Linked DNA regions of Azoarcus sp. KH32C. Each later gene encodes a partner of the first gene's protein in a complex. Links are inferred from orthologs where the notes say so. Each region holds a gene or a part of one and is shown on either strand. Other genes may lie near its edges.

Region 1 (15,171 bases):
TCAGCGTGATCAGGAAGTGTTTGCCAGGGAACTCGAACTTCGCGATTGCCCACGCGGCGCAGACGCCGAAGACGAGGTTGAGCGGCACGGCGATGACCGCCGCGATCAACGTGAGCTTGACTGCGGAAAGCGCATCTTCATGCGCGAGTGCCGACAGGTAGGTGCTCCAACCCTTGCGCAGCGCCTCGACGAAGACGGCGACGAGCGGCAACAGCAGGAAGACTGCGAAGAAGGTGAGCGAGATGCCGAGGATCAGCCATTTGACGAATGGTGTCTCGCGTGTCGCGGCCTTCGATTCAAAGCGGGCGGCGGCGTCGACGGGCCCGCCCCAGCTCATGGTGCTCGCGCCGGCCATCAGCGGTTCCTCCCGGTACGTTTGGCAGTCCACGCCTGCAGGGTGTTGATGAGGAGCAGCAGGGCGAAGGACAGCAGCAGCATCACGACGGCGATCGCGGTGGCGCCGGCGTAATCGTATTGTTCGAGCTTGGTGATGATCATCAGCGGCGTGATCTCGGAAACCATCGGGATGTTGCCGGCGATGAAGATCACCGAACCGTATTCGCCGACCGCGCGGGCGAAGGCGAGCGCGAAGCCGGTCATCAGCGCCGGCAGGATCACCGGCAGGATCACGTGACGGAAGGTCTGCCAGCGCTGTGCGCCGAGGCTCGCGGCGGCTTCCTCGATTTCGGTGTCGAGGTCTTCGAGGATCGGCTGCACGGTGCGCACGACGAAGGGCAGGCCGATGAAGACGAGCGCGACGAGCACGCCGAGCGGCTTGAAGGCGACCTTGATGCCCAGCGGTTCGAGGAACTGTCCGATCCAGCCGTTCTTGGCGTAGAGCGCGGTGAGCGCGATGCCGGCCACGGCGGTGGGCAGCGCGAAGGGGAGGTCGACCAGTGCGTCGATCAGCCGTTTGCCTGGAAAGCTGTAGCGCACGAGCGACCAGGCGAGCATCAGGCCGAACACGGCGTTGATCGCCGCGGCGGCCAGCGACATCCCGAAGGACAGCTTGTAGCTCGCAACCACGCGCGGCGCGCTGATGACATGCCAGAACTCGTCGAGGCTGAGGCTCGCAGTCTTCAGGAACACCGCGCCGAGCGGCAAGAGCACGATCAGCGAGAGGTAGAAGAGGGTGTAGCCGAGCGTCAGGCGGAAGCCCGGTAGCACGCGAAAGGTTTGTGTCGCGGCGCTCATGTCGAGCTCCATATGCTTTTGTTGAATGAAGTCTAATTGCGCGGCCTTGTGCTCCGTAAATAATAAAAAACGGGCTGGTTATTCGAATTTCTGCTAAGGCGTACGCCGGCGAATCCCGGATCGCTGCAATGTTCTGCAGGATTTCTTGGTTCGTTTCGCAGCTGGTGCGTCATAGAGTTCTCCGCATCCATTTAGATGTAGCAGCAACGGGAGCGGGACATGACAAAAACGACATTGCAGGCACCGGACCGCGTACGCGAATTCCTCGATCGTCTGCCGCTCGAACGGCAGGCGGGCAAGCAGTTGCGCCGTCTCGCCGACGGCGGGGTGGTCGGAGACTGGTTCGGATGCGAGTTGTCGAGCGTGTTCCAGCCGATCGTCGATCCGCAGCGGCACGTCGCCATCGGCCACGAGGCTTTCCTGCGTTGCCTGGGAAGTGGCGAACGGGACCTGTCGCCCTGGGTGCTGTTTTCGGCAAATGCGGACGACGACCGCCTCGTGGCGCTCGATCGCTTGGCCCGCACGGTGCATGCGCTCAATTACATCGCGTCGGTAGGCGGCGACGGCTTGCTGTTCCTCAATGTGCACGGACGGCTGCTGGCGGCCGTGGCGGGCGACCACGGCGCGGCCTTTCGCAAGGTGATCGATGCGCTGGGGCTGCCGCCCGAGCGGATCGTCATCGAGGCGCCGGCGGTGGCGAGCCGACAGATCGACTTGCTGTCCTTCGTGCTGCGCAACTACCGTCACAACGGCTTCCAGGTCGCTGTGAACGTCGAATCGGTCGCGCAGTGGCAAAGGCTGTCGGCAGTCGTGCCGGCGCAGTTCGTCAAGATCGACGCGGCGACGCTGCTGGAGGATAGCGCTGCGCAGCGCTTGTTCGACCGTCTGCATGAATCGGTGGTGCCGCCGACCGTCATTGTGAAGCGAATGGAGTCCGTCGGCGACGGCGAGTGGCCGGCGGGCGTGCTGGTCCAGGGCTTTGGCTACGGTTTGCCATCCGCGCGGCCGTCAAAGGCAGCACCGGGGCATGCGGACGACCCTGTCCCGCCGCGAGGCCGAGTGTCCATTTGCTCGACGGGGCCCGGGCGTCCGAATAGATAGCCCTGGTAGCCCTGGCAGTTGTGGGCGGCGAGGAAGTCGAACTGGGCAGCGGTTTCGACCCCTTCGGCGATCACTTGCAGGCCCAGGCTTTCGGCAAGGGAGATGATGGCATGGACGATGGCGCGGTCGTCTGCATCGTCGGCGATGTCGCGCACGAAGCTCTGGTCGATCTTGAGTTGATCCAGCGCCAGCCGTTTGAGGTAGGCGAGCGACGAATACCCGGTGCCGAAGTCGTCAATCGAAAAGCCGACGCCATCCTGCTTCAGCATCTGCATCGTCCTGACCACATGTTCGATGTCTTCCAGGACGTAGCGTTCGGTCAGTTCCAGCTTCAGACGCGCGGGATTCGCACCGCTGCTCCGCACGGCCATGCGTACATGTTCGACGAAGTCGGGCTGGCGGAACTGGCGGGCGCTGATGTTGACGGCCAGTTGCAGGTCGCGGGTCTCGGGGGCGTCGGACCACGCGGCGAGTTGCCGGCACGCCGTGTCGAGGACCCAGCGCCCGATCGGCACGATCAGGCCGCTGTCTTCGGCGACGGGGATAAAGTCCGCCGGCAAGATCATCGGCTGTCCCGGAGGCCGCCAGCGCAGCAGGGCCTCTGCGCCGATCAGGCGACCGGCAGCGTCCACCTGGGGCTGGTAGTGCAGAACGAATTCGTCTGCGGTCAACGCCCGCCGCAGCCCGGCCTCCAGTCTGACGCGCGCTTCGACCGCGGCCTGCATCGCCGGGTTGTAGAAGCGGACCGCGTTGCGGCCGGCGTCCTTGGCCTGGTAGAGGGCGAGGTCGGCCTGTTTGAGCAGGGCCTCGGCGTCTTGCGTCGCATGATGGAAGAGCGTGACGCCGATGCTGGGCGTGACGTGGTGGATTTCTCCTTTCAGGATCACCGGCCGCGAGATCGCGATGCTGAGCTTTGCCGCGATCGTTTCGGCGACGTTGGCGGCGGTGAGTTGTTCTTCGTTGAGGCCTTCGAGCAGGACGACGAATTCGTCGCCGCCGAGCCTTGCTGCGGAGTCGGCTCCCCGGATCAATTCGCGCAGCCGCCGCGCGACGTGGATCAACAACTCGTCGCCAATGTCGTGACCGCGAGTGTCGTTGAGCGTCTTGAAGTGGTCGAGGTCGATCAGCAGCACGGCGCCGAATTGGCCCGAACGGGCACTGGCCGCAATAGCCTTGTGCAACCGGTCGAGCAGCAGGCGCCGGTTGGGTAGGGCCGTGAGCGGATCGTAGAACGCGAGCTCGAGGAGCTTGCGTGTGGCTTCGCGGGGTTCGCTGATGTCGGCGTAAGTGCCGAGGTAATGCGTGATCTTGCCGCCGGCGTCGCCGATGCCGGAGATCGTCAACCATCCGGGAAAGATGCCGCCATCCTTGCGCCGGTTCCAGATTTCGCCTTCCCAGCGGCCTTCGTGGGCGATCGCCTCCCACATGTTGCGGTAGAAGGTGGCGTCCTGACGGCCGGAATGCAGCAGCGCCACCCGCTTGCCGATGGCGTCTTCCGCGGTGTAGCCGGTGACGTCGGTGAAGGCCTGGTTGACCTGCATGATCGTGCCCTCGGCATCGGTCACGATCATCCCGTCGCGCGACTGGAAGGCCACGGCCGCGATGCGCATCTGCTCCTCGGCCCGTTTGCGGTCCGTGATGTCCTCGATCATCACGATGATGCCGCCGACGACGCCGTCGGCATCGTGCCAGGGATGGATCTCGCGGCGCATCCAGCACGTGCCACCATCGGGCAGAGGGAGTGCCTCGTCGTCGCAACGTCCGGTGTCTTCGGCGACGCAGCGGAGCAGGATCTCTTCCCAGCGGTCGGTTGTCGTGAGCCGGATCTCGCGGTAGTTCCGGCCGACGACGTCGTGGAGCTTGACCTGGCGCTCCTGAAGCCAGCGGCGGCTGGCGAAGAGGTAGCGCAGCTCGCGGTCGAACATCACGATGCCTGCGGGGGCGTTGTCGATGAACAGACGCAGCTTGTTGTTGGCTTCGGTCAATTCCTGCGCGCTGACCTCGAGCGCAGTCTCGAGCAGCCGCCGTTCGCAATCGGCGTCGTGGTAGGCGTCGTCGACCGCCTGCAGCAGCGCACCCCAGTCGCCTTCGGCTGCGATCTCGGCACCAAAGATGTGTCGCAGCTGGCGCCGGAGCAAACGATGCGTCGCATGGGGCGCCGCAGGCGAAGGGGCGGGCTCCATCCGGTTACTCGCTCAGCGTTGTCAGCGTCATCGACTGGTTATGGAGCTGGCAGCGGACCACCTTGTTGAGTGGGGCGAGCTCGCCGTAGGAATAGAAGCCCGTGATCGTGGCGATCGGGCCGAGGCGTTCCGGCACGATGTCGAGCTCCTCCTCGGTCACTTGGCCGAGCACGAGCCGCCGGTCCACCGCGGTGACGACGATATCGCCGTCGGAGATCTCGATGTTGTTGATGTTGCCCGAGGAACTGCAGCCGACAATGTGGGCCACCGGGAACATTCGGCGGAGGTCTGCGTAACAGGCGGATTCCCGAAAATAGGCAGCGTCTGCGAAGGCGAACACGAGATCCGCGGCGCCCGAGGAGGTCGGCGACGTCTCCCATCCGTCATTAGAGGTCCAGCGCAACTGGTGGATTTCCATGGGCGAACTCCCTGTGGCGCGTTCTTCTTGGCAGCTTTACCAGTCGATGGCTTGGGCCGCTAGATTGCCGACGAGAATATCCATCGTGCCTAGTGCACGGAAATACCGGGAGGCGTGTAATTATGCGTACCGTATCGGGCCGACTTGGCGGCCCGGAAGGGGCATTGTGCGGAAACTGCGCGGTTGAGGCGGGACTCAGGAAGAGCTTTCGCCCGTCGAAGCCGACCAGGCCAAGAAGCTTCCCGTACGCTTCGCGGCACGATGCTCACGATGTAACTCCGGTAAGCCATCGCCGGGGGGGACCCGACTGAAGCGAACTGGTTCGCGGGCGAAGGCGAATCAGACGTGCGCGCCGCCCCAACCCAAGAACATCACCAGAGCGAACAGGATCAGTCCGATCAGCGCCCACCATAACTGGCGCGTCACGTAACGTTCCTTTTCCTCCTCGTCGCGTGGATCGGGTGCCGCGGGCACGGTGGATTCCTCTAAAACATGACTGGTACGGAGAAAAGTCTTCATCGCGCTTTCCCGTCAGCGCAGCCGAAGTCCGTGTGATATTGGACGAAGCGACCGAGGCCGGCGTTCGCGCCGGGCAGTTCTGCGACTCGCCAGAACGCGATTGTCGTCGGAGCCCTGGGAGAGGATGTCCTATGCCACATCATTCCGCTGCGACTCGAGCGACGCGCGCGTATGGTGCCGCAGCCGCGCCAGTGCGCTGCGGCGCCCCTTGTGCGACACCTTGGCACCGCCGATCGCGCCCAGCGGCAAGTCCTCGTGCGCCTGCTGCATGCCTTGCAGCAGTTCGAGGCAGTACGGCCACGGCCCGAAGCCGGAATCGACGTTGATGTGACCGGCCGCACCGATGCTGATGAAACGGCTCCCCCAGCGATCCGCCCAATACGCGGCGACGGTCAGCCGCACCCATGGATCGTTGGTGCTTGCGATCACCGCACATGGGAATCCGAGCTGTCCCGAGGGCAGCCATGGGCCGAGCGTGTCTCCGTGGTGCGCTGCCTCCTCGGCGAGCCCCAGCGGTCCGAAGCGCGCCGGGTCGGCGGGGGCCACCAGCAGCGCTCCTGCGACCCGCTCGGGGCGATCGGCTGCCGCGACGACGCTCGCGAGGCAGCCGAAACTGTGCGCAACGATCCACACCGCGTGCGACGCTTCGTCGATCTCCCGACGCACGGCGCCCGCCCAGCGCGCCAGCACCGGCGCCTCCCAGTCGATGCCGCCGACGCGCCGCGCATTCGGCAACTGCGCCTCCAGCCAGGTCTGCCAGTGGTCGGGGCCGCTGCCATGAAAGCCCGGAACGATCAGCGTCGTGTGTCGCATCGAAGTCCTCCCCGGTGCCCTTAGCCATTATCTTGCGAAGATCTGGTCGAACACGCCGCCGTCGTCGAAGTGCGCCTTTTGCGTCTTCGCCCAACCGCCGAACAGGCTGTCGATCGTGAAGGTCTTCACCTTCGGGAAGCGCGCCACGTCCTTCGGATCGGCCAGTTCAGGCTTTGCCGGACGGTAGTAGTGCTGCGCGGCGATCTTCTGGCCGGCGGGCGAATACAGATAATCGACATAGGCTTTCGCGATCTCCGCCGTCCCGCGCTTCGCTGCAACGCCGTCGACCACCGTCACCGGCGGCTCGGCGAGAATCGACACCGACGGCACGACGATCTCGAAGTTCTCCGGCCCGAGCTCGTTCACCGACAGGATCGCCTCGTTCTCCCACGCGAGCAGCACATCGCCGATGCCACGCTGCACGAACGTGTTCGTTGCGCCGCGAGCCCCCGAGTCGAGCACCGGCACATGCTTGAAGAGTTCCGTCACGAACTCCTTCGCCTTCGCGTCGTTGCCGCCCGGTTTCTGCAGCGCATAGCCCCAAGCCGCCAAGTAGTTCCAGCGTGCGCCGCCGGACGTCTTCGGATTCGGCGTGATCACCTCGACGCCCGGCTTCACCAGGTCGCCCCAGTCCTTGATGCCCTTCGGATTGCCCTTGCGTACGAGGAAGACGATCGTCGAGGTATAGGGCGCGCTGTTGTTCGACAGCCGCTTCTGCCAGTTCGCCGGGATCTTCCCCGTCTTCTCGGCGATGACGTCGATGTCGTAGGCGAGCGCGAGCGTCACGACGTCCGCCTCCAGTCCGTCGATCACCGCGCGCGCCTGCTTGCCCGAGCCGCCATGCGACTGCTTGATTGTGACGTCCTGGCCGGTCTTGGCCTTCCAGTACTTCGCGAATTCGGGATTGTAGGCCTGATAGAGCTCGCGCGTCGGATCGTACGAGACGTTCAGCAGCGTCGTTTCGGCGTGAGCGAAGCCGGCGAGGCCCGCGGTGAGGGCCACGGCGAGCAGGGCGCGGCGCAGAGGATTGAATTTCATCTTGATTTTCTCCGTTGAATGCAATTCGATGGAGAAAATCTACCGTTGCGCGCTTATAACCTGAACGAAGAAAAACAGAAAAGCATATTCACAAAATACAAAACCTCCGGTCTTTCGACGCGGAGGTTCTTGCTGCCGGATCCGTGTGATCCGGCTCAGCGTGCTGCGACTCAGCCGGCGAAATTCTTCGCGGCGAAGTCCCAGTTTGCCAGGCTGTTCAGGAAGGTCGCGACGAAATCAGGACGACGATTGCGATAGTCGATGTAGTAGGCGTGTTCCCAGACATCGATACAGAGCAGAGCCTTGTCGCCGGTCGTCAGCGGGGTGCCTGCGGCGCCCATGTTGACGATATCGACGGCGCCGTCGGCCTTCTTCACCAGCCAGGTCCAGCCCGAGCCGAAGTTGCCGACAGCGGAGGCCGTGAAGGCCTTCTTGAAGTCCTCGAACGAACCCCACTTCGCCTTGATCGCATCGCCCAGCGCGCCCGTCGGCTCGCCGCCGCCGTTCGGCTTCATGCTGTTCCAGAAGAAGGTGTGGTTCCAGACCTGCGCGGAGTTGTTATACACGCCGCCGGCCGGCGCCTTCTTGACGATCGCTTCGAGGTCGAGGTTTTCGTACTCGGTCCCCTTGATCAGGTTGTTCAGGTTCGTGACGTAAGCTTGGTGGTGCTTGCCGTAGTGGAATTCCATCGTCTCGGCCGAGATGTGCGGCGCGAGCGCGTCCTTGGAATAGGGCAGGGGGGGCAGCGTGTGTTCCATTTTTTATCTCTCCTTCCGTTTGAGGTAGGTTTGTTGGGGGTCAAAGCTTGACCATTCTAGTCGGGCTTTAACTCCCCATGCAATCCCGCAACGAAGACGAAGCGACGGTAAAGCCGTGCCGAGGCCATCCGGCGAACCGGACGGCAGTCGGCACAATCATGCTTCCGTGCTATTCACAATAGCATGGAGCCGTCCGGATGCGAGTTCCACCGAAACCTCCGCGCCCGCGGCGGTATCGTCAGCTGAACGCAGGATTCGCCCCTCGGCGTCGCGTGTGATGCTGTAGCCCCGTGCCAACACCGCCTGTGGGGCGAGGTGCTGCAGATGGGCGGCGAGAGTGGCGAGTCGCTCCGTCCGCAAACGCAGATGCATTTCGCGTGCCTGAGCCAGCCGCGACGCCGCCCGCGCGCAACGTTCCATGTCACGCCGAAGATCGGGTCGCCGGGCCGTCAGACGCAAGCGCAGAATCTCCTGGCGCGCGCGCAGCCGTTCCAGCCGGCGATGCATCGCCGCACTCAGCCGTGCTGCCAGCCGTTCATGCCTTTCCCGCGCCTGTTGCAGCCGTTCGCGCGGATGGAGCAAGCGCAGCGCCGCACGGTCCAGACGCTGCGCATGAGAGTTGAGCTGGCGCCGCATCGCGCCACCAAGGATGCGCTCCAGTTCCGCCAGCCGAGCCTCGGCCGCGTGAAACCCCGCACTGGCAAGCTCTGCGGCGCCCGTCGGCGTCGCCGCCCGGACGTCTGCGACGAAGTCCGCAATCGTGAAATCCGTTTCGTGTCCTACGCCGCTGATCACTGGCACCGCGCAAGCCCGAATCGCGCGCGCCAGGCCCTCGTCATTGAAGGCGCACAGATCCTCGATGCTTCCGCCGCCACGCACCAGCAGCACCAAGTCGATGCCGTCGCCGGCGGCGCGTGCGGAGGCCGCGAGCAGGGCGTCGGCAAGCCGGGCACCGGCCCCGTCGCCCTGCACGGGTGCCGGGTACAGCACGATTTCGAGCTGGGGCGCACGCCGGTAAAGCGCGGCAAGGACGTCGCGCCAGGCTGCGGCCGCGGGCGACGTCACCACGCCAATACGGCGCGGATAACGGGGCACCTCGCGTTTGGCCGCGACATCGAACAGGCCCTCTGCCGCAAGCTTTTCCTTCAAGCGCAGGAAGGCCTCGAACAGGTTTCCCTGGCCGGCCTGCCGCAGGCCCTCGACGCTGAGCTGGAAGTCCCCGCGCACCTCGTACAGGGACACCAGCACGCGTGCCTCGACATGCATGCCGTTTTCCGGACGGAAGGGCAGCAACTGGGCCCTGTTGCGCCACATCGTGCAGCGAACCTGCGCGTTTTCGTCCTTCAACGTGAAGTAAAGATGGCCCGATGGAGCGCGCGTGAGGTTGGAAATTTCTCCGCTCACCCATAACAGCGGAAAACGCCGCTCGAGAGTCTCTCGGGCGAGGCGATTCAATGCGGAAACGCTGAGCGGACGCTGAAATTCGCGCCCTTCGAAATCTCCGCCGGCAGTTATCGATACGTCGTTTTGCATGGCCGCGATTGTAACGGAATCCACAAGCGGGGCGGCTTGTCAATTGTTTCCGACGAAAACCGCTCATTCGCGATGGTATTTTATAAGTATCTGTTTTTATGCAACTAATTTGTTGCCTAATTTTTCATCGAAGCGTCGGAATGCTTGTTGCGCCAGAGAGTTAGGGATTTTTTGACGAGCAATCCACAAACTTATCCACAGCTTTTGTGGATTCTTGCTGGAGGCGATGACATTTGCGTGCCCTATTGCCCTGCAAGACACGGGGCGCTAAAGTTCCGCTTTTCCCTCTGCGGAGTCTTGTCGCGTGTTTGCGCTCATCCAGGCTGTTGGCTGGCCGATCTGGCCGCTGCTGCTGGCGTCTGTCATCGCCGTTGCCCTTATCATCGAACGTTCGGTGACTCTGCGCAGGTCCAAGGTAGTTCCCTCCGGCCTGCTCGACAAGGTACTCACAGATCTGCGCCAAAAGGGCGTCACCGCCGACATGGCCGGGCGCGTCGAGGCACATTCCCCGCTGGGCCGCGTTCTCGCCGCAGGGCTCCGCAATGTCAGCAGCTCCCGTGAAGTCATGAAGGAGGCGATCGAAGAGACCGGTCGCGCCGTCGCCCACGAACTGGAGCGCTTCCTGACGACGCTCGGCACCATCGCATCGATCAGCCCGCTGATGGGGCTCTTCGGCACCATCGTCGGCATGATCGACATCTTCGCTGCGCAGGGCGCAACGGCCGGCTCCAGCCCGCAGCTCCTGGCCCAGGGTATTTCGACGGCGCTCAACAGCACCGGTCTCGGACTGATCATCGCGATCCCGTCGACGATCTTCTGGCGGCACTTCCGCGCCCTGATCGACAGTTTCGTCATCGATATGGAACAGCAGGCGATCAAGCTGGTGGAAGTCGTCCACGGCGAACGCCGTAGCTGATCGGGGGCAGCGTGAATTTCCAGCGCGACCGGCGTAACGAGGCGCCCGAGATCAACCTGATCCCGCTGATCGACGTCATGTTGGTCCTCATCATCTTTCTGGTGCTGACGACCTCGTATTCCAAGGTTGCCGGGCTTGAAATCAACCTTCCGACCGCCGAATCGGCCGGCGCGCAAGAAGCACCGAACGAGGTGATCGTCGCGGTCAGCGCCGCGGGCGACGTCATCGTCAATCGTGTACCGGTAGGGTCGCGGGACATCAACCTGATCGCGACTGCACTCGGCAAGGCCACGTCTCCCGGAGTCAAGGATCCGGTCGTGGTCATCAATGCGGACGCCAAGTCGCCGCACCAGAGCGTCATCGATGTGATGCAGGCTGCCCAGCGGGCCGGGCTGCCGCATATCACCTTCGCCACCCAGGCTCCGCAGTGAGCCCCGCGTCGCGCACGCGGCGGCGCTAGTTCTCCGGCATGTCCCGCAGGGCCCCCGCGTTCTGGCAGTCGCGCAGCTTCGCGTCGGCCGCACTGCTGCCGCTTGCCGCGCTTTTCGGACTGATCGCAGCCGCGCGGCGCGCCTTGTTCCGTCTGCGCGCCGTGGCTTCGGTGCGCCTGCCCGTTCCGGTCATCGTCGTCGGCAACATCGCCGTCGGCGGTAGCGGCAAGACGCCGGTCGTGGACTGGCTCGTACGGCGCCTGCGCGAATCGGGCTACACACCGGGTATCGTTAGTCGCGGCTACGGCGGACGTGTGGAGGGGGTCACCCTTGTTCCGCCCGACGGCGATCCGGCCCTCTATGGCGACGAGCCGGTTCTCCTCGCCCGCATTACCGGCTGCCCACTTGCGGTGGGTCGGGATCGTCCCGCGGCGGCGCAGGCATTGCTGCGCGCCCATCCGGACTGCAACGTGATCGTCGCCGACGACGGCCTGCAGCATTACCGGCTGGCGCGGGATATCGAGATTGCCGTCGTCGACGAAGTCACTCTCGGCAATTGCCGGCTGCTGCCCGCCGGGCCCTTGCGCGAGCCCGTATCGCGCCTGCGCTCGGTCGACCTCGTGATCGCTCACGGGCCGCTTTCCCCGTCGCTTGCGGCGCAGATCGACGAACGCCCGACATTCCAGATGCGCCTCGAAGGGCACGAGCTGCTCATGCTGGGGAAGCCCGGGGAGCGTCGCGCTCCGCGGGAGTTCGTCGGCAAGCGCGTTCACGCGATCGCCGGAATCGGGCGTCCCGAACGGTTCTTTGCGCAGCTCGGCGAAATGGGTCTCGATGTCGTGCCGCATCCCTTCCCGGACCATCACGTCTTCGTTTCGTCGGATCTCGATTTCGCGCCGGACGAGGCGAAGATCCTGACAAGCAAGGATGCGGTAAAATGCGCCTCCTTTGCGCCCGCCGACACTTGGGAATTTCCCGTGACGGCGACCATCGCCGCGGGCGCCGCCGAAATCATCCTGGAGAAACTGTCGCATGGACGCCAGACTGCTTGAAATCCTCGTGTGCCCGCTCTGCAAGGGGCCTCTCGACTTCGTCAAGGACAAGCAGGAGTTGGTCTGCAAGGCTGATCGCCTCGGATTCGCGATTCGCGACGGCATCCCCGTGATGCTGGCGGAAGAAGCGCGCCAGCTCTCCGCTGAGGAAGTGGACGCGCTGCGTCGCTGATCATGGCGGACTTCAACGTCGTCATTCCTGCGCGCTACGCCTCGACGCGTTTGCCGGGGAAGCCGCTCGCCGACATCGGCGGCAAGCCGATGGTCGTGCGGGTGCTTGAGCAGGCGCGCAAGTCCGGTGCAGCGTCCGTGTGGGTGGCGAGCGATGACGAGCGGGTGCTCGACGCCGTGCGCGTCGCCGGCGCCGATGTGCTGATGACGCGTGCCGACCACCCGAGCGGAACGGACCGTCTCGCGGAAGTCGTTGAGGCGCTCGAGTGGTCCGACGATGCAATCGTCGTAAACGTGCAGGGCGACGAACCGCTGATCGATCCGGACTTGATTCGGGCGGTCGCCGAGGCACTGGCAGCGGACCCCGATGCGGCGATTGCCACGGCCGCCCATCTGATCACCGACGCGGGCGAGTTCTTCAACGCGAACGTCGTGAAAGTCGTGTGCGATGCGCGCGCTCACGCGCTGTATTTTTCCCGGGCACCGATCCCCTGGCCGAGAGACGCGTTTGCGGCGGATCGCGGTTCCGTGCCGGAAGGCTTGCCCGTGCAGCGGCATATTGGGATCTACGCTTACCGGGTCGCGTTCCTGCGCCGTTACGCCGAGCTCGCGCCTTCGCCGCTGGAGGGATGGGAGGCGCTCGAGCAACTGCGGGCGTTGTGGCACGGCTACCGCATCCGCGTCCTGTCGGTGGCCGAAGCACCTGCCGCGGGTGTCGATACGCCGGAAGACCTTGCGCGCGTCAGGGCGGTGTTTGACCGTCAGGAACGAGTCGAGTAAGTTTTAGTCTTTGATTTCACATAACGATGCGGCTTGCTGGCCGCATAACGGGAGGGTTCTAAAATGAGACTGATTCTGTTGGGGCCGCCGGGGGCCGGTAAGGGCACGCAAGCCAACTTCATCAAGGAAAAATTCGGTATTCCGCAGATTTCCACCGGTGACATGCTGCGCGCCGCCGTCAAGGCCGGCACACCGCTGGGCATCGAGGCCAAGAAGGTCATGGACGCGGGTGGCCTCGTGTCCGACGACATCATCATCGGCCTGGTGAAGGATCGCCTGCAGCAGGACGACTGCAAGTCCGGCTACATGTTCGATGGCTTCCCGCGCACGATCCCGCAGGCCGACGCGATGAAGGAAGCCGGCGTGCCGATCGATTTCGTGCTCGAAATCGACGTGCCCGACAGCGAGATCGTCGAGCGCATGAGCGGTCGCCGTGTTCACGTTGCATCCGGTCGCACCTATCACGTCAAGTACAACCCGCCGAAGGTTGCGGGCAAGGATGACGTAACGGGCGAAGACCTGATCCAGCGTGATGACGACAGCGAGGAGACCGTGAAGAAGCGCCTCGAGGTTTACCACGCGCAGACCAAGCCGCTGGTTGAGTACTACACGAAGTGGGCTGCCTCGGGTGCCGCGGCTGCGCCGAAAGTTCGCAAGATTGCGGGCCTCGGTGCGGTGGACGAAATCACCGCCCGCGCCTTCGACGCGCTGAAGTAAGTACGCATCGTCGCGATCACGCGGCGAGCGACGGGGTGTCCCCGTTTGCTCGCCGCGTTTTGTTTTTGCCAGGAAGAACCAGATGAGCAAGGCGAACCTGCTCTACGCGCAATCGGGCGGAGTCACTGCGGTGATCAACGCGAGTGCCGCGGCCGTGATTGAAGCCGCCCGCGGGCGTCCGGATGTCGTCGGAACGGTCCTCGCCGCCCGCCACGGCATTCTCGGCGTGCTGGCCGAGGATCTGGTCGACACTGCCGGGCTTGCCCCCGATGCCCTGCAGGCGCTTGCCCATACGCCCGGCGGCGCTTTCGGCTCCTGCCGCTTCGATCTCGATCCGCCACAGGACAACCCTGCGCAATACGACCGGCTCTTCGCAGTCCTGGCTGCCCACGACATTCGCTACTTTCTCTACAACGGCGGCAACGGTTCGATGGATACCGTCGCCAAGATTTCCGCGGCGGCGCGGGCGCGAGGGTATCCGCTCGTCTGTGTCGGCATTCCGAAGACGGTCGACAACGATCTCGAAGGTAGCGACTGCTCGCCGGGCTTCGGCTCGGCCGCGAAGTATGCCGCCACCGCGATGCTCGAGGCCGGGCTCGATCTGGCCGCGATGTCCAGCCGGGTAGGGCGCGCGTTCGTACTCGAGGTCATGGGGCGCAACGCGGGGTGGATTGCCGCGGCGACCGCGCTCGCTGCCCGCGGCCCGGATGAGCCGCCGCACATCATTCTGATGCCCGAGGTGCCCTTCGACGAGGATGTCTTCCTCGATGCGGTGAGGGCGACGGTCGAGCGTCTGGGCTACTGCGCGATCACGGTTTCGGAAGGCATTCGGCGCGGCGACGGTTCGCTGTTGATGGAGCAGGACCATGACAGCAAGGGCCACGTCCAGCTCGGCGGGGCGGGGCAATGCATCGCTCGGCTGATCCAGGCGCGCCTCGGCTACAAGCATCACTGGGCAATCCCGGACTACCTGCAGCGCGCAGCCGGGCATCTCGTCTCCGCGACCGATTACGCTCACGCGATGGCAGTGGGCGCCGCGGCCGTGGATTTCGCACTGCAGGGTCAGGACTGTGTAATGCCCGCGATACGGCGCCTGGGCGACGCGCCTTACACGTGGGATGTCGTGCTCGTCCCGGTTAGCGCGATCGCGAACCTGGAGCGATGCGTGCCGCCGGCATTCATCCGTGCCGACGGCCTGCATGTCACCGATGCGGCCCTGACGTACTTGAGGCCGCTGATCGAGGGCGAAATCTCCCCGGCCTTTCGCGCCGGTCTGCCGGATTACGCGCGCTTCGAGCTACCGGGCGTGAAGCGCGCGTTGCCGCCGTATCGCCCTTGACGTCTGCGTCAGTCGGCGAGGGCCGGATTCAGTGTGTAGGTCCCGGTCAGGTGCGCTTCGGCGAGCACGTGTCCGGCGATCGCATTTCGCACCTGTGCGCCGGTGAACGGTGCCTCCAGTGCACAGTGATCGATGTCCAGCGCGTACAGCGTGAAGACGTAATGGTGGAGCAGTTCGTCGTTCCACGGCGGGCAGGGGCCGTCGTAAC
Region 2 (15,262 bases), 2.3 Mb from region 1 along the record:
GGCCTCGTGATCCTCGCCGCCGAACTGCGCGCCTCCGCCCTCGAACGCTACTCGCTCGAAGGCCGCGTGCTCGCTGCCGCCCGTGGCGTCGCGCTCGATCGCATCCAGTTCCGCCACCCCTTCTACGACCGCGTCTCGCCGGTCTTCCTCGGCGACTACGTCGCGGCCGATGCCGGTACCGGCATCGTGCATAGCGCGCCCGCCTACGGTCTGGACGACTTCAACTCGTGCACGCGCTACGGCATGCGCAACGACGAGATCCTGAACCCCGTGCAGGGCGACGGCGTGTTCCACGAAAGCCTGCCCTTCTTCGGCGGCCTGTCGGTGTGGGACGCCAACCCGAAGATCATCGAGAAACTCGCCGAAGTCGGGAGCCTCTTCGCCTCGGGCAACCTCACGCACAGCTACATGCACTGCTGGCGCCACAAGACGCCGGTGATCTACCGCGCGACCACCCAATGGTTCGTCGGCATGGACCGCCTGCCCGGCCGCGAGGCGGTCGAAGCCGGCGCGCCGACGCTGCGCGAGCTCGCGCTGAAGGCCATCGACGAGACCCAGTTCTTCCCGTCCTGGGGTAAGGCGCGCCTGCACTCGATGATCGCCAACCGTCCGGACTGGTGCGTGTCGCGCCAGCGCAACTGGGGCGTGCCGATCCCGCTGTTCCTGAACAAGGAAACGGGCGAGCCGCATCCTAAGAGCCTCGAACTCCTCGAAGAAGTCGCCAAGCGCGTCGAGAAGGAAGGCATCGACGCCTGGTTCAAGCTGGAGCCCACCGAACTCCTCGGCCCTGAGGCCGCGCAATATGACAAGATGCGCGACACCCTCGACGTCTGGTTCGACTCCGGCACCACGCACTGGACGGTGCTGCGTGGCTCGCACGCCGACGTTAGCCGCTGGCCGGCCGACCTCTATCTCGAAGGCTCGGACCAGCACCGCGGCTGGTTCCATTCGTCGCTCTTGACCGGCTGCGCCGTCGATGGCCGCGCGCCTTACGACGGCCTGCTGACGCACGGCTTCGTCGTCGACGGCCAGGGCAAGAAGATGTCGAAGTCGAAAGGCAATGTCGTCGCGCCGCAGGAAGTCTCGGACAAGCTCGGCGCCGAAATCCTGCGCCTGTGGGTTGCCGCGACCGACTACTCGGGCGAGCTGACGATCTCCAAGGAGATCCTCGACCGCGTCGTCGAGGTCTATCGCCGCCTGCGCAATACCCTGCGCTTCCTGCTCGCCAACACCGCGGACTTCGACATCGAGAAGAACGGCGTGCCGGTCGGCGAGTGGCTGGACATCGACCGCTACGCACTCGAACTCACCCGCCGCCTGCAGGAGCAAGTCACGGTCGACTACGGGCGCTACGAGTTTCACAAGATCGTTCAGGCGCTACAGAACTTCGCTGCCGAAGACCTGGGGGCCTTCTACCTCGACATCCTGAAGGACCGCCTCTACACGACGCAGGCCGACTCGCCGGCACGCCGCGCCGCGCAGACCGCACTGTGGCACATCACGCAGGCGATCACCCGCATGATGGCGCCGATCCTCAGCTTCACCGCCGAGGAAATCTGGCAGATCGTCGGCAAGGATGTGGAAGACAGCGTGATGCTGCACACCTGGCACGTGCTGCCCGACGCCGCCGGCGACGCCGAGAGCGCCGCGCGCTGGGAACTGATCCGCGAATCCCGCGCCCAGGTCCAGAAGGTGCTCGAAGGCCTGCGCACCGACGGCAAGATCGGCTCCTCGCTGCAGGCCGAAGTCACGGTCCGCGCGAGCGGTGCGCGTTTCGACGCGCTCGCGAGCCTCGGCGAAGACCTGCGCTTCGTGCTGATCACCTCGCGCGCCGAGCTCGTCCGCGTCGCCGACGAGGCGGCCGAAGGCATCGACGCGGCGCCCTCGTCGCACGCGAAGTGCGGCCGTTGCTGGCATTTCCGCGAGGACGTCGGCAGCCACGCCGATCATCCGGAACTGTGCGGCCGCTGCCACGGCAACCTGACCGGCGCAGGAGAAAGCCGTACCCATGCTTGATTCCGCAAGTGCCCCGCGCGCCACGCGCGGCGGCATTCCGCTGACGCGGCGCTTCTACGGCTGGCTGGAACTCGCCGCGCTCGTGATCGGACTGGACCAGATCACGAAGTGGCTGGTCCTGTCGCGCTTCCAGCTCGGGGAAAGCCTGCCCGTGACGGACTTCTTCAGTCTCGTGCTTGTCTACAACCAGGGCGCCGCCTTCAGCTTCCTTGCCGACCATTCCGGCTGGCAGCGCTGGTTCTTCATCGTGCTCGCACTGGCGATCAGCGGCTGGTTGCTGACGATGGTGCGCCAGCACCAGCGCGAGGTCGTCCTGCCGCTCGCCTTCAGCCTCATCATCGGCGGGGCGCTCGGCAACGTCATCGACCGCGTCGTGCACGGCGCGGTCGTCGATTTCCTGTTCTTCCACGTCGGCCGTTACGGCTGGCCGGCGTTCAATCTGGCCGACTCGGCGATCACGCTCGGCGTCGGCCTGATGCTGTGGGCGCAGTTTCGCGCCACTCGTACCCCCCCTAGCCCGGAGAATCCTTCGTGACGCAATCCGTCCAACCCGACAGCCTGGTTACGCTGCACTACCGCATTGCCCTCGAAAACGGCCAGCCGCTCATCAGCACCTTCGAAGGCACGCCTGCCACGCTGCAAATGGGCGCCGGTGAATTGCTGCCGAGCCTCGAACGCATGCTTGCGGGACTCCCCGTCGGCACGCACCAGCAATTCACGCTCGCCCCCGAAGACGCCTTCGGCCCCTACAATCCGGAGCTGGTCGAACACGTCAAGCGCGAACACATGCCCGAGGAAGAGATCGAAGCGATGACGATCATGGAATTCGGCGCGCCGGACGGCACCCGCTACTCCGGCCTCGTGCGCGAGATCAACGACGCCTTCGCGGTCGTCGACTTCAACCACCCGCTCGCCGGCAAAACGATCCGCTTCGAAGTGGACATCATCGGCGTCGTCTAAGAACTTTCAACAGTTACCGGCCCCAACCCCAACGGAGCCCCCGCATGACCTCCAACGAAATCCTGCTCGCCAACCCGCGCGGCTTCTGCGCCGGTGTCGAGCGCGCGATCGAGATCGTCGAGCGCGCGCTGGAGCGCTTCGGCGCCCCGATTTACGTGCGCCACGAAGTCGTCCATAACAAGTTCGTCGTCGAAGGCCTGCGCGCGAAAGGCGCGGTGTTCGTCGAGGAACTCGACGAAGTCCCCACCGGCAGCACTGTGATCTTCAGCGCCCACGGCGTGCCTCAGACGGTTCGCCTTGAGGCCGAAAAGCGCGGCCTGCGCGTCTTCGACGCCACCTGCCCGCTCGTCACCAAGGTCCATATCGAAGTCGGGCGCATGCGCGAGCAGGGCCGCGAGATCGTCATGATCGGCCACAAGGGCCATCCGGAAGTCGAAGGCACGATGGGGCAGGTCAAGGACGGCATCCACCTCGTCGAAAAGGTCGAGGACGTCGCGATGCTCAATGTCGCCGATCCGGACAAGCTCGCCTATGTCACGCAGACCACGCTCTCCATTGACGACGCCGCCGCCCTCGTCACCGCCCTGCGCGAACGCTTCCCGAACATCATCGGCCCGAAGAAGGACGACATCTGCTACGCGACGCAGAATCGCCAGGATGCCGTGAAATTCATGACGCCGCAGGTTGACGTCGTGTTCGTTGTCGGCTCGCGCAACAGCTCGAACTCCAATCGCCTGCGCGAAGTCGCCGAGCTGCGCGGCGTACCGGCCTATCTCATCGACAACGCCGAAGGCATCGACCCGGCAATGCTCGAAGGCCGCAAGCGCATCGGCGTCACGGCCGGCGCCTCGGCCCCGGAAGTGCTCGTCGACGCGGTCATCGACCGCCTGAAGCAGCTCAGCAGCGGCTCGGTCCGCACGCTCGACGGCGTGCCAGAGCGCGTGACCTTCCCGCTGCCGAAGGAACTTCAGCAAGGCTGAAAATACTCCGGCGACCGATTTTTGACGCGCAGGTTGCCAAGGTCGGCGGAAGCAGGCTAAATATTCCGGAAAGGTCCCGCGCAAGCCCCGCGGGGCCGAGCAGGCGCTTCCAAGTGAGGCATTGCCGACCCGGCATGCCTCGTCTGAATCCAGTCTTGACGCACGAGGCTGCCCTTTGCTGCCATGAAACGTACACATTCGGACTGGTTTGCGATTCTCACCTCCTTCGCCGCCGCCACCGTCCTCGCGGGCTGTGACGGGCAGAGCGCGACTGCGTCGAAATCGGGCGAGCCCCCTGCGGAAGCGACTCGCCCCGCGCTGACCGTGCAGGTCGTCACCCCGAAGCCCGTCGCGTGGGAGCACACGCTCACTGCGAGCGGCAACATCGCTGCGTGGCAGGAAACGGTCATCGGCAGCGAGATCGGGGGACTGCGCATCGCGGAGGTCAAGGCCAACGTCGGCGACACGGTACGCAAGGGGCAGTTGCTCGTCGTGCTCGCCGACGACGTCATCCAGGCGGACCTGGCCCAGGCCCGTGCCGCCCTGCAGGAAGCGCGGGCCATGTACGCGGAGGCCCAGGCCAACGCGGACCGGGCACGTCGCTTCAAACCGACCGGCATGATGAGCGAGCAGCAAGTCACGCAATACCTGACGATGGAGCAGACGGCGCGCTCGCGCATCGACCTCGCGGCAGCGCGCGTCAAACTCGCCGAAGTGCGTGTCGGCCAGACCCGTATTGCCGCTCCCGATGATGGCCTGGTCTCCGCGCGAGCGGCCGCCGTCGGCAGCGTACCCCAGGCCGGGCAGGAACTCTTCCGCCTGATCCTGCGCAGCCGCCTCGAATGGCGTGCAGAACTCACTGCGGACGATTTCGCCGACGTCAGGCCCGGCGACATCGCACGCCTGACGATCCCGGGGGGGACGAAGATCACCGGAAAGGTGCGCAGCGTTGCGCCCTCCGTCGACGCCGTCACCCGCAATGGCATCGCTTATGTCGACCTACCCCCGTCCGAAGCCAAGGCCGGCGTGTTCGCGAAAGGGGAAATCGTTCCCGCGAGGTCCAAACAGGAATCGCGCCTGAGCCTGCCGCAATCGGCGGTGATGCTGCGTGAAGGCTTCTCCTTCGTGTTCCGCCTGGGCGAGGACCATCGGGTTGCCCAGGTCAAAGTCGCTACCGGTCGGCGCCAGCAAGACCGCGTGGAGATCCTGTCCGGCATTGAGGCTGGGGACCGCATCGTCGAGAGCGGCGGCGGTTTCTTGAACGATGGCGACCTGGTGGAGGTCGCCCCGGCCACACCGCCTGCCGCGCCCGAAAAGAGTTGAGGATCTCACGATGAACGTTTCGGCCTGGTCGATCCGCAACCCGGTTCCAGGCGTGCTGCTGTTCATCATGCTGAGCATCCTCGGCCTGTTTTCGTTCGCCCGGATGAAGGTCCAGAACTTCCCGGACGTCGATCTGCCGATGGTCGTGCTCACGGCGACGCTGCCCGGCGCTGCGCCCTCACAGCTTGAAACCGAGGTCGCGCGCAAGATCGAGAACTCGCTCGCTACGCTGCAGGGCGTCAAGCACATTTACACGAGGATCCAGGACGGCGTCGCGACGATCACGACCGAGTTCCGCCTCGAAAAACCCACCCAAGAGGCCATCGACGACGTCCGCGACGCCTTCTCGCGGATCCGCTCCGATCTGCCCGGCGACCTTCGCGACCCGGTGATCTCGCGCTTCAACCTGTCCGGCCTGCCGATCGTCACCTACACCGTTGCCTCCGACACGCTGGATGAGGAAAACCTGTCCTGGTTCGTCGACAACACCGTATCCAAGGCGCTGCTATCGGTCTCCGGCGTCGGCCAGGTGTCGCGCGTCGGTGGCGTCGCACGCGAAATCCGCATCGAACTGGATCCCGAGCGCTTGCTCGCCCTCAACGTCACCGTCGCCGACATCTCCCGCCAACTGCGCCGCATCCAGATGGAAACATCGGCCGGCCGCACCGACCTCGGCGGCAGCGAGCAAACCGTACGGACGCTCGCGACCGCACTGAGCGCGGAACAATTGGCCGCCATGGAGATCGTCCTCAGCGACGGCAGGCGCGTCGAACTCGCCTCGCTCGGACGCGTGGAAGACACCGTGGCCGAACGCCGTTCGACGGCGATGCTCGACGGCAAGCCCGTCGTCGGTTTCGAAGTCGTGCGGGCACGCGGCGCAGGCGAGATCGAAGTCGCCCGCGGCGTTGCCGAGGTCGTTGCATCCTTGCAGGCCGGCCACCCCAGAATCCGGATCAAGGAAGCCTACAACTTCGTCGATCCGGTCGAGGAAAGCTACAAGGGCTCGCTGTGGCTGCTCGTCGAAGGCGCAATCCTCGCCGTCATCGTCGTCTGGTTCTTCCTGCGGGACTGGCGTGCGACCTTCGTGTCGGCCACCGCCCTGCCGCTTTCCGTTCTTCCGGCCTTCGTCGGGATGGACTACTTCGGCTTCTCGCTCAACGTCGTGACCCTGCTGTCGCTGTCACTCGTCATCGGGATCCTCGTCGACGACGCGATCGTCGAGATCGAGAACATCGTCCGACACCTCGGGATGGGCAAGTCGCCGTATCAGGCCGCCATGGAAGCGGCCGACGAGATCGGCCTCGCCGTCATCGCGACCACCTTCGCACTGATCGCGGTCTTTCTCCCGACCGCCTTCATGAACGGCATCTCCGGAAAATTCTTCAAACAGTTCGGCTGGACCGCCACGCTCGCGATCCTCGCGTCGCTGCTCGTCGCGCGCCTGCTCACGCCGATGATGTCGGCCTACCTCCTGCGCCCCACCGCGCATGTGCCGACGCAAGGCAAGCTCACGCAGAAGTACCTCGCCTTTGTGACGAGCTGTCTGCGTCATCGGGCGCTCACGCTCATCGCCGCGACGGGCTTCTTCCTCGGGTCACTGGCGCTGATTCCGCTCCTGCCGACGACCTTCATGCCGCCCGACGACCTGTCGCAGACCCTCGTGTCGATCGAGCTGCCGCCCGGAAGCCGCTTCGAGGACACACTGCGGGCGGCCGAACAGGCACGCACAGTCCTCGCGCGCAACCCGAACGTCGTCCAGGTCTACACGGCGATCGGCAGCGGCAGCGCGGGTGCCGACGCCTTCGCGCTCGGAGGCGCGCCCGAGGTCCGGAAGGCCTCCCTGACGATCAACCTCACGCCGCGCAAGCAGCGCACGATCACCAAGCAGGCCATTGAGGCCCAGCTGAGGGACAGCCTGCGGGCCCTTCCCGGCGTCCGCGTCCGCGTCGGCCTCGGGGGCGGCGGCGAGAAGTACGCATTCTCGCTGAAGGGGGACGACAACGAAGCACTTCTTCGTATCGCGAACGCCGTCGAACGGGATCTTCGCAAGATCGGCGGCCTCGGCAACATTTCGTCGAGCGCAAGCCTCGTCCGCCCCGAAGTCATCATCCGTCCCGATTTCGCCCGAGCCGCGGACCTCGGCGTCACTGCGGCCGCCATCGCCGACTCGCTGCGCATCGCCACCAGCGGCGACTACGATTTCAGTCTGGCCAAACTGAATCTCTCCGAGCGCCAGGTCCCGATCGTCGTCAGGCTGCCCGAAAGCGCCCGCACCGACATCGAGTTGCTCGCCCGCCTCCCGATCCCCGGCAAGCGCGGCAACGTGATGCTGGGCAACGTGGCCGATATCAGCGTCGAAAGCGGCCCATCCGAAATTTCGCGCTTCGACCGCAAGCGCAACATCAACTTCGACATCGAACTGACGAACCGCCCGCTGGGCGAAATCCAGAAGGCGATCGCCACGCTGCCCAGCCTCCAGCACCTGCCACCCGGCACCTCCTGGGAGCCGATCGGCGACGCGCAGGAAATGCAGACGCTGTTCGAGAGTTTCGCGATCGCGATGGTCACCGGCGTGCTGTGCATCTACATCGTGCTCGTCCTGCTCTTCCACGAATTCGCGCAACCGCTGACGATCCTCGCCGCCCTGCCGTTGGCGCTCGGCGGCGCCTTCGTCGCGCTGCTGCTTGCCCGCAGCGGACTGTCGATGCCATCGCTGATCGGCCTGATCATGCTGATGGGCGTCACAAGCAAGAACTCCATCTTGCTCGTCGAATACGCCATCGTCGCCCGACGCGAGTTCGGCCTGTCGCGCTTCGATGCCCTCATCGACGCGTGTAGCAAGCGCGCCCGCCCGATCGTGATGACGACGATCGCGATGGGTGCCGGCATGTTGCCGATCGCGCTGGGCCTCGGCGTCGATCCCTCGTTCCGGGCTCCGATGGCGATCGCGGTGATCGGGGGCCTGGTGACGTCGACCTTCCTCAGTCTGCTTGTCATCCCGGTGGTCTACACGCTCGTCGCCGACGTACAAGCCTGGATCAGGCGGCGTCATCGCAGCGCCGAAACGCCTGGCGGACATCCTGCTGCACCGACCTCGCCTGGTCGGGGCGAAACCACGATCAGCCGCGCCTCGCAGGAACACTCGGCCGAGTTGCGGGGCTAAGCAGAACATCGCCGCACTCCGACTGTCCGACGAGAGCCAGGACAGAGAGCCGACGGAGAAATCCCAATCAGGAATCCAGCCATGGAATCCGGAATTCCGCACAGCGCCGCAGAGATCGACGCGAACGCGCTGCACCAGCTCATCGAGGATGCGCAGCGTTACCGCGACTACGCGGAGATGTCCTCGGACTGGTATTGGGAGCAGGACGCCGCGTTTCGCTTCACCTATTTCTCGCGAGAATTCGAGGAAATCACCGGCGTGCCCAAGGCTGTCGGCCTCGGCAAGACGCGCTGGGAGGCCCTGAGCCGTGAACGGCTCGGCAACGTCGATTGGGAAGCGCACAAGCGCCTTCTCGCCGAGCACAGGCCCTTCCGCAATTTCGAATACCCGGGCAAGGGCCCTGACGGCCGGCTGCTATGGTTCCGCGTCAGCGGCAAACCGCGTTTCGACGAGCAGGGCCGCTTCGCCGGCTATTTCGGCATCGCCTCCGACATCACCTCGAAGAAGACGATCGAATCCCACCTCCAGCAGGCGGAGCGACTCGCCGCCATCGGCCAGCTCGCCGCAGGCATGGCGCACGAAATCAACAATCCCGTCGGCTTCGTCCGATCCAACCTGAAGACTTTCGAGAACTACCTCGAACAGCTGCTGGCAGTCGCCGACGCGTGTGCAGCCCTGCCCGAACTGACCACGCCGCTCCAGCGCGCATTACATGCGGCCGATATCGACTTCCTGCGTACCGATGCGCCGGCGCTGCTTGCCGATTGCCGCCGCGGCCTCGACCGCGTCGGCAAGATTCTTGCCGATCTGCGCGAATTCGGCCGTGAGGGACAAACGGACCGGGCCGCCGTCGACATCCACGAGTGTCTGGCCAGCGCACTTCGCTTGGCCACGATTGATCTCGCCGCCGGCGTCGCCATCGCGCAGGAATACGCAGCACTGCCGGCCGTGCGCTGCCGCCCCGGTCAGATCAACCAGGTTGCACTCGCCCTGCTGGCCAACGCCATCCAGGCGCTTCCTCAGGGCGGGGGAAAGATCACGCTGCGGACCGGGCAAGATGGCCCCGGGCGCGTCTGGTTCGAGGTCGCCGACGACGGTTGCGGCATTGCGCCGGAGCACCTGCCGCGCCTCTTCGAACCCTTCTTCACGACCCGCCCCGTAGGCCAGGGAACGGGCCTGGGACTGACGACCGCCTTCGACATCATCACCGAGCACGGCGGACGAATCGACGTCGAAAGCACGCCGGGCGCCGGCAGCCGCTTCCGCGTAACCCTGCCGGTGATCAGCCCCGCATCATAGGTGCTCGCCCATGATGCGGCGATAGAACTCGTGGAAGTGCTGCATCCCGTCCTCGTACGGCGACTGGTAAGGGCCGACCTCGTTGCGGCCTTCCTTCAGCAGCGCCAGCCGTCCGCGGTCCATCCGCTCACCGATCTCGTCGTCCTCGATCGCGGTTTCCATGTACGCGGCCTGTTCGGCCTCGACGAACTCGCGTTCGAACTCGACGATGTCTTCCGGGTAGTAGAACTCGACGACGTTGGTCGTCTTGTTCACGTCGGTCGGAATCAGCGTGCTCACGACGAGCACGTGTGGATACCACTCGACCATGACATTGGGGTAGTAGGTGAGCCAGATCGCACCGTGGGCGGGCTTCTTCTCGCCGTAGTAATCGAGCACCGCCTGGTGCCACTTGCCATAGGTCGCTGATCCGGGCTTCGCGAGCGAGGTGATGCCTACGCGTTGCACCGAGTACCACTCTCCGAACTGCCAGGTCAGGTCATCGCAGGTGACGAAATTCCCCAGCCCCGGATGGAAGGGCACGACGTGGTAATCCTCGAGGTACACCTCGATGAAGGTCTTCCAGTTGTAATTGCACTGGTGGATTTCGACACGGTCGAGCTTGAAGCCCGAAAAGTCGAGTTCCGACGCGACATTCATGCCAGCGAGATCCGTCCCCGCCTTGCGCGGGCCTCCGAAGAGCAGTCCGTTCCAGTTCTCCAGCGGATCGCGCTTGAGATTCAGGCAGGGGTTTTGCGGAAAATGCGGCGCGCCGAGCAATTGCCCCTGCTGGTCGTAGGTCCAGCGGTGGATCGGGCAGACGATGTGTTCGGTTTTGCCCGCGCCTTCGAGCATGATGGCCTGACGATGGCGGCAGATGTTGGACAGGCGATGGACGCCTTCATCGGTGCGAAACAGGAGTTTGGAATGATCCAGCCACTCGAGCGAGCGATAACTGCCGACCTCCGGGACCATCAGTTCGTGACCGACATACCCTGGACCGGCGTCGAAAAGCAGGCGCTTCTCAAGCTCGAAGACACGCTCGTCGAAGTACGTCGACACCGGCAACTGAGACACCGCCGGGGACAGTTTGGCCTTGGATTCAAGGTCGGACACCCCGAACCTCCCATGAAAAGATCAAGAAATTCGGAAAAAAATCAGCAGGCGATTCTATGCGAGAAGTAGTTTGACCGCCAGTAGCGCGATCGGTTACTTTCCTCCCTTTTACCTGTCCTGTTTCGAGCCATGGCACAGACGGCCAACACGCCGGCATCCTTCGAATCGGCCATCGCCGAACTTGAATCCATCGTACAGGCGATGGAGACCGGCAGCATCACGCTAGAGCAGGCGCTCGAGCATTATCAGCGCGGCACCAACCTGTTGAAGTACTGTCAGGAAACCCTGCAGGCCGCCGAACAACGCGTTCAGCAACTCGAAGGCGACACGCTGGTCCCACAGAACGCGCCGGAAGACAGGAGGAAGCCCGAGTGAGCGAAAAGAATTTCGCAGCCTGGATGGAAGAAATCCAGCAACGCACGGAAACGGCACTCGCCGACGTGCTGCCGGCCGACAACATCGCCCCGCAGCGGCTTCATGCGGCAATGCGCTATGCGGTCCTCGGCGGCGGCAAGCGCGTGCGCCCGCTACTCGTGCACGCCGCGGGCCGGCTCGCCGGCGCCGACCCTGCGCGGCTCGACCGCATCGCCTGCGCCGTCGAACTGATCCACGCCTATTCCCTCGTCCACGACGACCTGCCCTGCATGGACGACGACGTCCTGCGCCGCGGCAAGCCGACCGTGCACGTCGAATACGACGAAGCCACGGCGCTGCTCGTCGGCGATGCCTTGCAAGCCCTCGCCTTCCAGGTTCTCGCAGACACGCCTCTCGCGGCAACGCCCGCGGTGCAACTCGAAATGATCGCTTTGCTCGGCCGCGCCTCCGGCTCGCGGGGCATGGCGGGCGGCCAGGCGATCGACCTCGGCGCCGTAGGCAAGCAGCTCACGCGCGAAGAGCTCGAATTCATGCACATCCACAAGACCGGCGCGCTGATCCGCGCCTCGGTCCTGCTCGGCGCCCAATGCGGCGACGCGCTGCCGGCCGAGCAGTTGGCGCCACTCGACCACTATGGCAAGGTCGTCGGCCTCCTCTTTCAGGTCGTGGACGACATCCTCGACGCCCAGGCCGACACGGCCACGCTCGGCAAGACCGCCGGCAAGGACGCCGACCAGAACAAACCGACCTATGTGACACTGCTCGGCATGTCCGAAGCCCGCACGCTCTCCGAGTCCCTGCTCGCCAACGCCCAGGAAGCCTTGTCCTCCTTCGGCCCGGGCGCGGTAAGGCTCGCGGAGCTCGCCAACTTCATCGTCCATCGCCGCTTCTGAAATCGGACCCGCCGCACGACACCATGCCCGCGTATCCCCTGCTGCAACGTATCGACTCGCCCGCCGACCTGCGCCGCCTCGACCGCCGCGAACTCCATGCCCTGGCGACCGAGCTCCGCGAGTTCCTGATCGAATCGGTCTCGAAGACCGGCGGCCACCTGTCGTCGAACCTCGGCACGGTCGAGCTGACGATCGCCCTGCACTACATCTTCAATACGCCCGAGGACCGCATCGTCTGGGACGTCGGCCACCAGACCTACGGCCACAAGATCCTCACCGGGCGCCGCGACGCGATGAGCGGGCTGCGCCATTTCGGCGGCATCTCCGGCTTTCCGCGCCGCTGCGAAAGCGAGTACGACACCTTCGGCACCGCGCACTCGTCGACCTCGATCTCGGCCGCGCTCGGCATGGCCGTCGCGGCCCGCGACAGAGGTGAAGACCGGCGCTCGATCGCCGTCATCGGCGACGGTGCGATGTCGGCCGGCATGGCCTTCGAGGCGCTCAACAACGCCGGGGACATGCGCGACACCAACCTGCTGGTGATCCTCAACGACAACGAGATGTCAATCTCGCCGCCAGTGGGAGCACTGACCAAGATCCTCGCGCGCATGATGTCCGGCAGCACCTTCAACGCCGCGCGCCGCGCCGGCGAAAAGGTGCTGGGTGTCGCTCCGCCGATGCTCGACTTCGCCCGCAAGGTCGAGGAGCACGTCAAGGGCCTGATCACGCCGGGTACGCTCTTCGAGGAGTTCGGCTTCCATTACTACGGCCCCATCGACGGCCATGACCTCGACGCGCTGATCCCGACGCTGCAAAACCTCAGCAGGCTCAAGGGCCCGCATTTCCTGCATGTCATCACGCGCAAGGGCCAGGGCTACAAGCTCGCCGAAGCCGATCCGATCCTCTACCACGGCGTCTCCAAGTTCGACCACACCGCCGGCATCCAGACCGGCAAGGGCGGCGGCAAGCTGACCTACACACAGGTCTTCGGCGACTGGCTGTGCGACATGGCCGCGCGCGACGACAAGCTCGTCGGCATCACGCCGGCGATGCGCGAAGGCTCCGGCATGGTGCGCTTCGCCCAGGAATTTCCCGACCGCTACCACGACGTCGGCATCGCCGAGCAGCACGCCGTCACTTTCGCCGCGGGCCTCGCCTGCGAAGGCTTCCGGCCGGTCGTAGCGATCTACTCGACCTTCCTGCAACGCGCCTACGACCAGCTGATCCATGACGTCGCGCTGCAGAACCTGCCGGTGCTCTTCGCGATCGACCGTGCCGGCCTGGTCGGCGCGGACGGCGCAACCCACCATGGCGCGTTCGACCTCTCCTTCCTGCTCTGCGTGCCGAACCTCGTCGTGATGGCGCCGTCCGACGAAAACGAATGCCGCCAGATGCTCTACACGGCATATCGCCACAACGGCCCGACCGCGGTCCGCTACCCGCGCGGCGGCGGTCTCGGTGTAACACCGGAAACGGCGATGAGCGAACTGCCGATCGGCAAGGGAGAAATCCGGCGTCGAGGCAAGAAAACCGCGCTGCTCGTTTTCGGCAGCCTGCTCGGCAACGCGCTGCAGGCTGCGGAGCAACTCGACGCGACGGTCGCAAACATGCGCTTCGTCAAACCGCTCGACGCCGAACTGATTGAAGAACTCGCGATGTCGCACGACCTCCTCGTCACGATCGAGGAAAACGCCGTGATCGGCGGCGCCGGATCGGAGGTGGCGCGTCTCGTCGAAAGCCTCCCGCAGCGGCCTCGCGTGCTACGCCTCGGCCTGCCGGACCACTTCGTCGACCATGGTGACCAGACCCAGTTGCACGAACAGGTCGGCCTGCACACCGCAGGCATCGTCGCCGCAATTGAACGCACCTATACCTACAATAGTTGAGCAAGATTGTCGGGAATGATACGCTGAGCAGGCTGCAACAAACCAGAGAACAGACAAGATGATCCCCCACGAGACCCAAGCCATCCCCGATGTCCAGAACTCCCGGGACAGCCGCCAGCTCGCCATCAACAAGGTCGGCATCAAGGACATTCGCCACCCGATCCGTGTCAGCGACAAGAGCGGCGGCGTGCAGCACACGATCGCGACGTTCAGTATGTACGTCGGGCTTCCCCACAATTTCAAGGGGACCCACATGTCGCGCTTCATCGAGATCCTCAACGGCAACGAGCGCGAAATCTCGGTCGAGTCGATCGAGCCGATGCTGCGCGAGATGGTCAAGCGTCTCGAGGCCGAGACCGGACTCATCGAGATGAGCTTTCCGTACTTCATCAACAAGACGGCGCCGATCTCGGGCGTGCAGAGCCTGATGGACTACGAGGTGACCTTCACCGCCGAACTGCGCGAAGGCAACGAGTACGTCTTCAACATGAAGGTCGTGGTGCCGGTGACGAGCCTGTGCCCCTGCTCGAAGAAGATCTCGGCCTACGGCGCGCACAACCAGCGCTCGCACGTCACCGTCACGGCGCAGACCAACAATTTTCTGTGGATCGAGGAGCTCGTGCAGTTGGTCGAAAGCCAGGCCTCCTGCGAGCTCTATGGCCTGCTCAAGCGCACCGACGAGAAGTTCGTCACCGAGCGCGCCTACGAGAACCCCAAGTTCGTCGAGGACATGGTGCGCGACGTCGCGGGCCTGCTCAACGCCGAAGCGCGCATCGATCGGTATGTCGTGGAATCGGAAAACTTCGAATCGATCCACAACCACTCGGCCTACGCGCTCATCGAACGCGACAAGCGCATCGAAGGCTAAGCCGCCTCGCGTAAGCAAGCGCCAACAAAAACGGGAGCAATTGTTATATGGAGTGCCTGACAAGTCATAATTGACCCCAAAAATGCCGCTTCGGGCTACCGAGGCGGCATTTTTTTGGTTTGACATTTAGATAGTATGGAGTAATGTAAATACTATTATGACTCCAGTCAACAATCTCTCCGGCCAACAAAAGGCTGACCAAAACCTCACCGCCTTCCTCTCATGGGTCGCCAGCAAGACCGACAGCGACTATCGGGAGCTAGTCTTGCGCGGCCAGCTCAATCGAAAAGAGATTGCCTGCGAGTGCGGCTTCGCCAAGAGCGTGTTGTTGCAGAACCCCCGCGTCAGGGATTCGCTGAAAAAACTCGAAGCCGGCCTGCGCGAGCGAGGCGTCCTGCCGCCGC

The links.
Region 2: the proteins of xseA (region 1) and AZKH_RS05860 are in contact, whole or in part, in a cryo-EM structure (PDB 8TXR), measured with the Escherichia coli proteins. The link is inferred for Azoarcus sp. KH32C from one-to-one orthologs.

The regions. Positions count from the first base shown.
Region 1 is NC_020516.1:3,621,799-3,636,969, reverse strand. The notes cover bases 7,370-10,174. They hold xseA (exodeoxyribonuclease VII large subunit), read right to left. Parts: upstream 9,558-10,174; coding sequence 8,181-9,557; downstream 7,370-8,180. Other genes in these bases: AZKH_RS16070 (MotA/TolQ/ExbB proton channel family protein), read left to right, coding at 9,862-10,174; AZKH_RS16080 (superoxide dismutase), read right to left, coding at 7,437-8,024. Outside these bases: sulfate ABC transporter permease subunit CysW, read right to left, coding at 1-355; sulfate ABC transporter permease subunit CysT, read right to left, coding at 355-1,194; AZKH_RS26955 (EAL domain-containing protein), read left to right, coding at 1,414-2,295; AZKH_RS16100 (bifunctional diguanylate cyclase/phosphodiesterase), read right to left, coding at 2,178-4,478; AZKH_RS16095 (FIST N-terminal domain-containing protein), read right to left, coding at 4,483-4,896; AZKH_RS27320 (hypothetical protein), read right to left, coding at 5,236-5,415; AZKH_RS16090 (alpha/beta hydrolase), read right to left, coding at 5,545-6,228; AZKH_RS16085 (sulfate ABC transporter substrate-binding protein), read right to left, coding at 6,256-7,266; more of AZKH_RS16070, read left to right, coding at 10,175-10,473; AZKH_RS16065 (biopolymer transporter ExbD), read left to right, coding at 10,485-10,904; lpxK (tetraacyldisaccharide 4'-kinase), read left to right, coding at 10,943-11,956; AZKH_RS16055 (Trm112 family protein), read left to right, coding at 11,937-12,128; kdsB (3-deoxy-manno-octulosonate cytidylyltransferase), read left to right, coding at 12,131-12,907; adk (adenylate kinase), read left to right, coding at 12,971-13,624; AZKH_RS16040 (6-phosphofructokinase), read left to right, coding at 13,707-14,963; AZKH_RS16035 (YbhB/YbcL family Raf kinase inhibitor-like protein), read right to left, coding at 14,972-15,171. UniProt on the Escherichia coli protein: Bidirectionally degrades single-stranded DNA into large acid-insoluble oligonucleotides, which are then degraded further into small acid-soluble oligonucleotides.
Region 2 is NC_020516.1:1,303,449-1,318,710, reverse strand. Bases 9,693-12,588 are described here. They hold AZKH_RS05860 (exodeoxyribonuclease VII small subunit), read left to right. Parts: upstream 9,693-10,965; coding sequence 10,966-11,211; downstream 11,212-12,588. Other genes in these bases: dxs (1-deoxy-D-xylulose-5-phosphate synthase), read left to right, coding at 12,128-12,588; AZKH_RS05855 (polyprenyl synthetase family protein), read left to right, coding at 11,208-12,104; AZKH_RS05865 (aromatic ring-hydroxylating dioxygenase subunit alpha), read right to left, coding at 9,736-10,836; AZKH_RS05870 (nitrogen regulation protein NR(II)), read left to right, coding at 9,693-9,741. In the rest of the region: ileS (isoleucine--tRNA ligase), read left to right, coding at 1-2,016; lspA (signal peptidase II), read left to right, coding at 2,009-2,551; AZKH_RS05890 (peptidylprolyl isomerase), read left to right, coding at 2,548-2,976; ispH (4-hydroxy-3-methylbut-2-enyl diphosphate reductase), read left to right, coding at 3,021-3,956; AZKH_RS05880 (efflux RND transporter periplasmic adaptor subunit), read left to right, coding at 4,140-5,279; AZKH_RS05875 (efflux RND transporter permease subunit), read left to right, coding at 5,290-8,442; more of AZKH_RS05870, read left to right, coding at 8,524-9,692; more of dxs, read left to right, coding at 12,589-13,990; GTP cyclohydrolase FolE2, read left to right, coding at 14,049-14,858; AZKH_RS05840 (VPA1267 family protein), read left to right, coding at 15,016-15,262. UniProt on the Escherichia coli protein: Bidirectionally degrades single-stranded DNA into large acid-insoluble oligonucleotides, which are then degraded further into small acid-soluble oligonucleotides.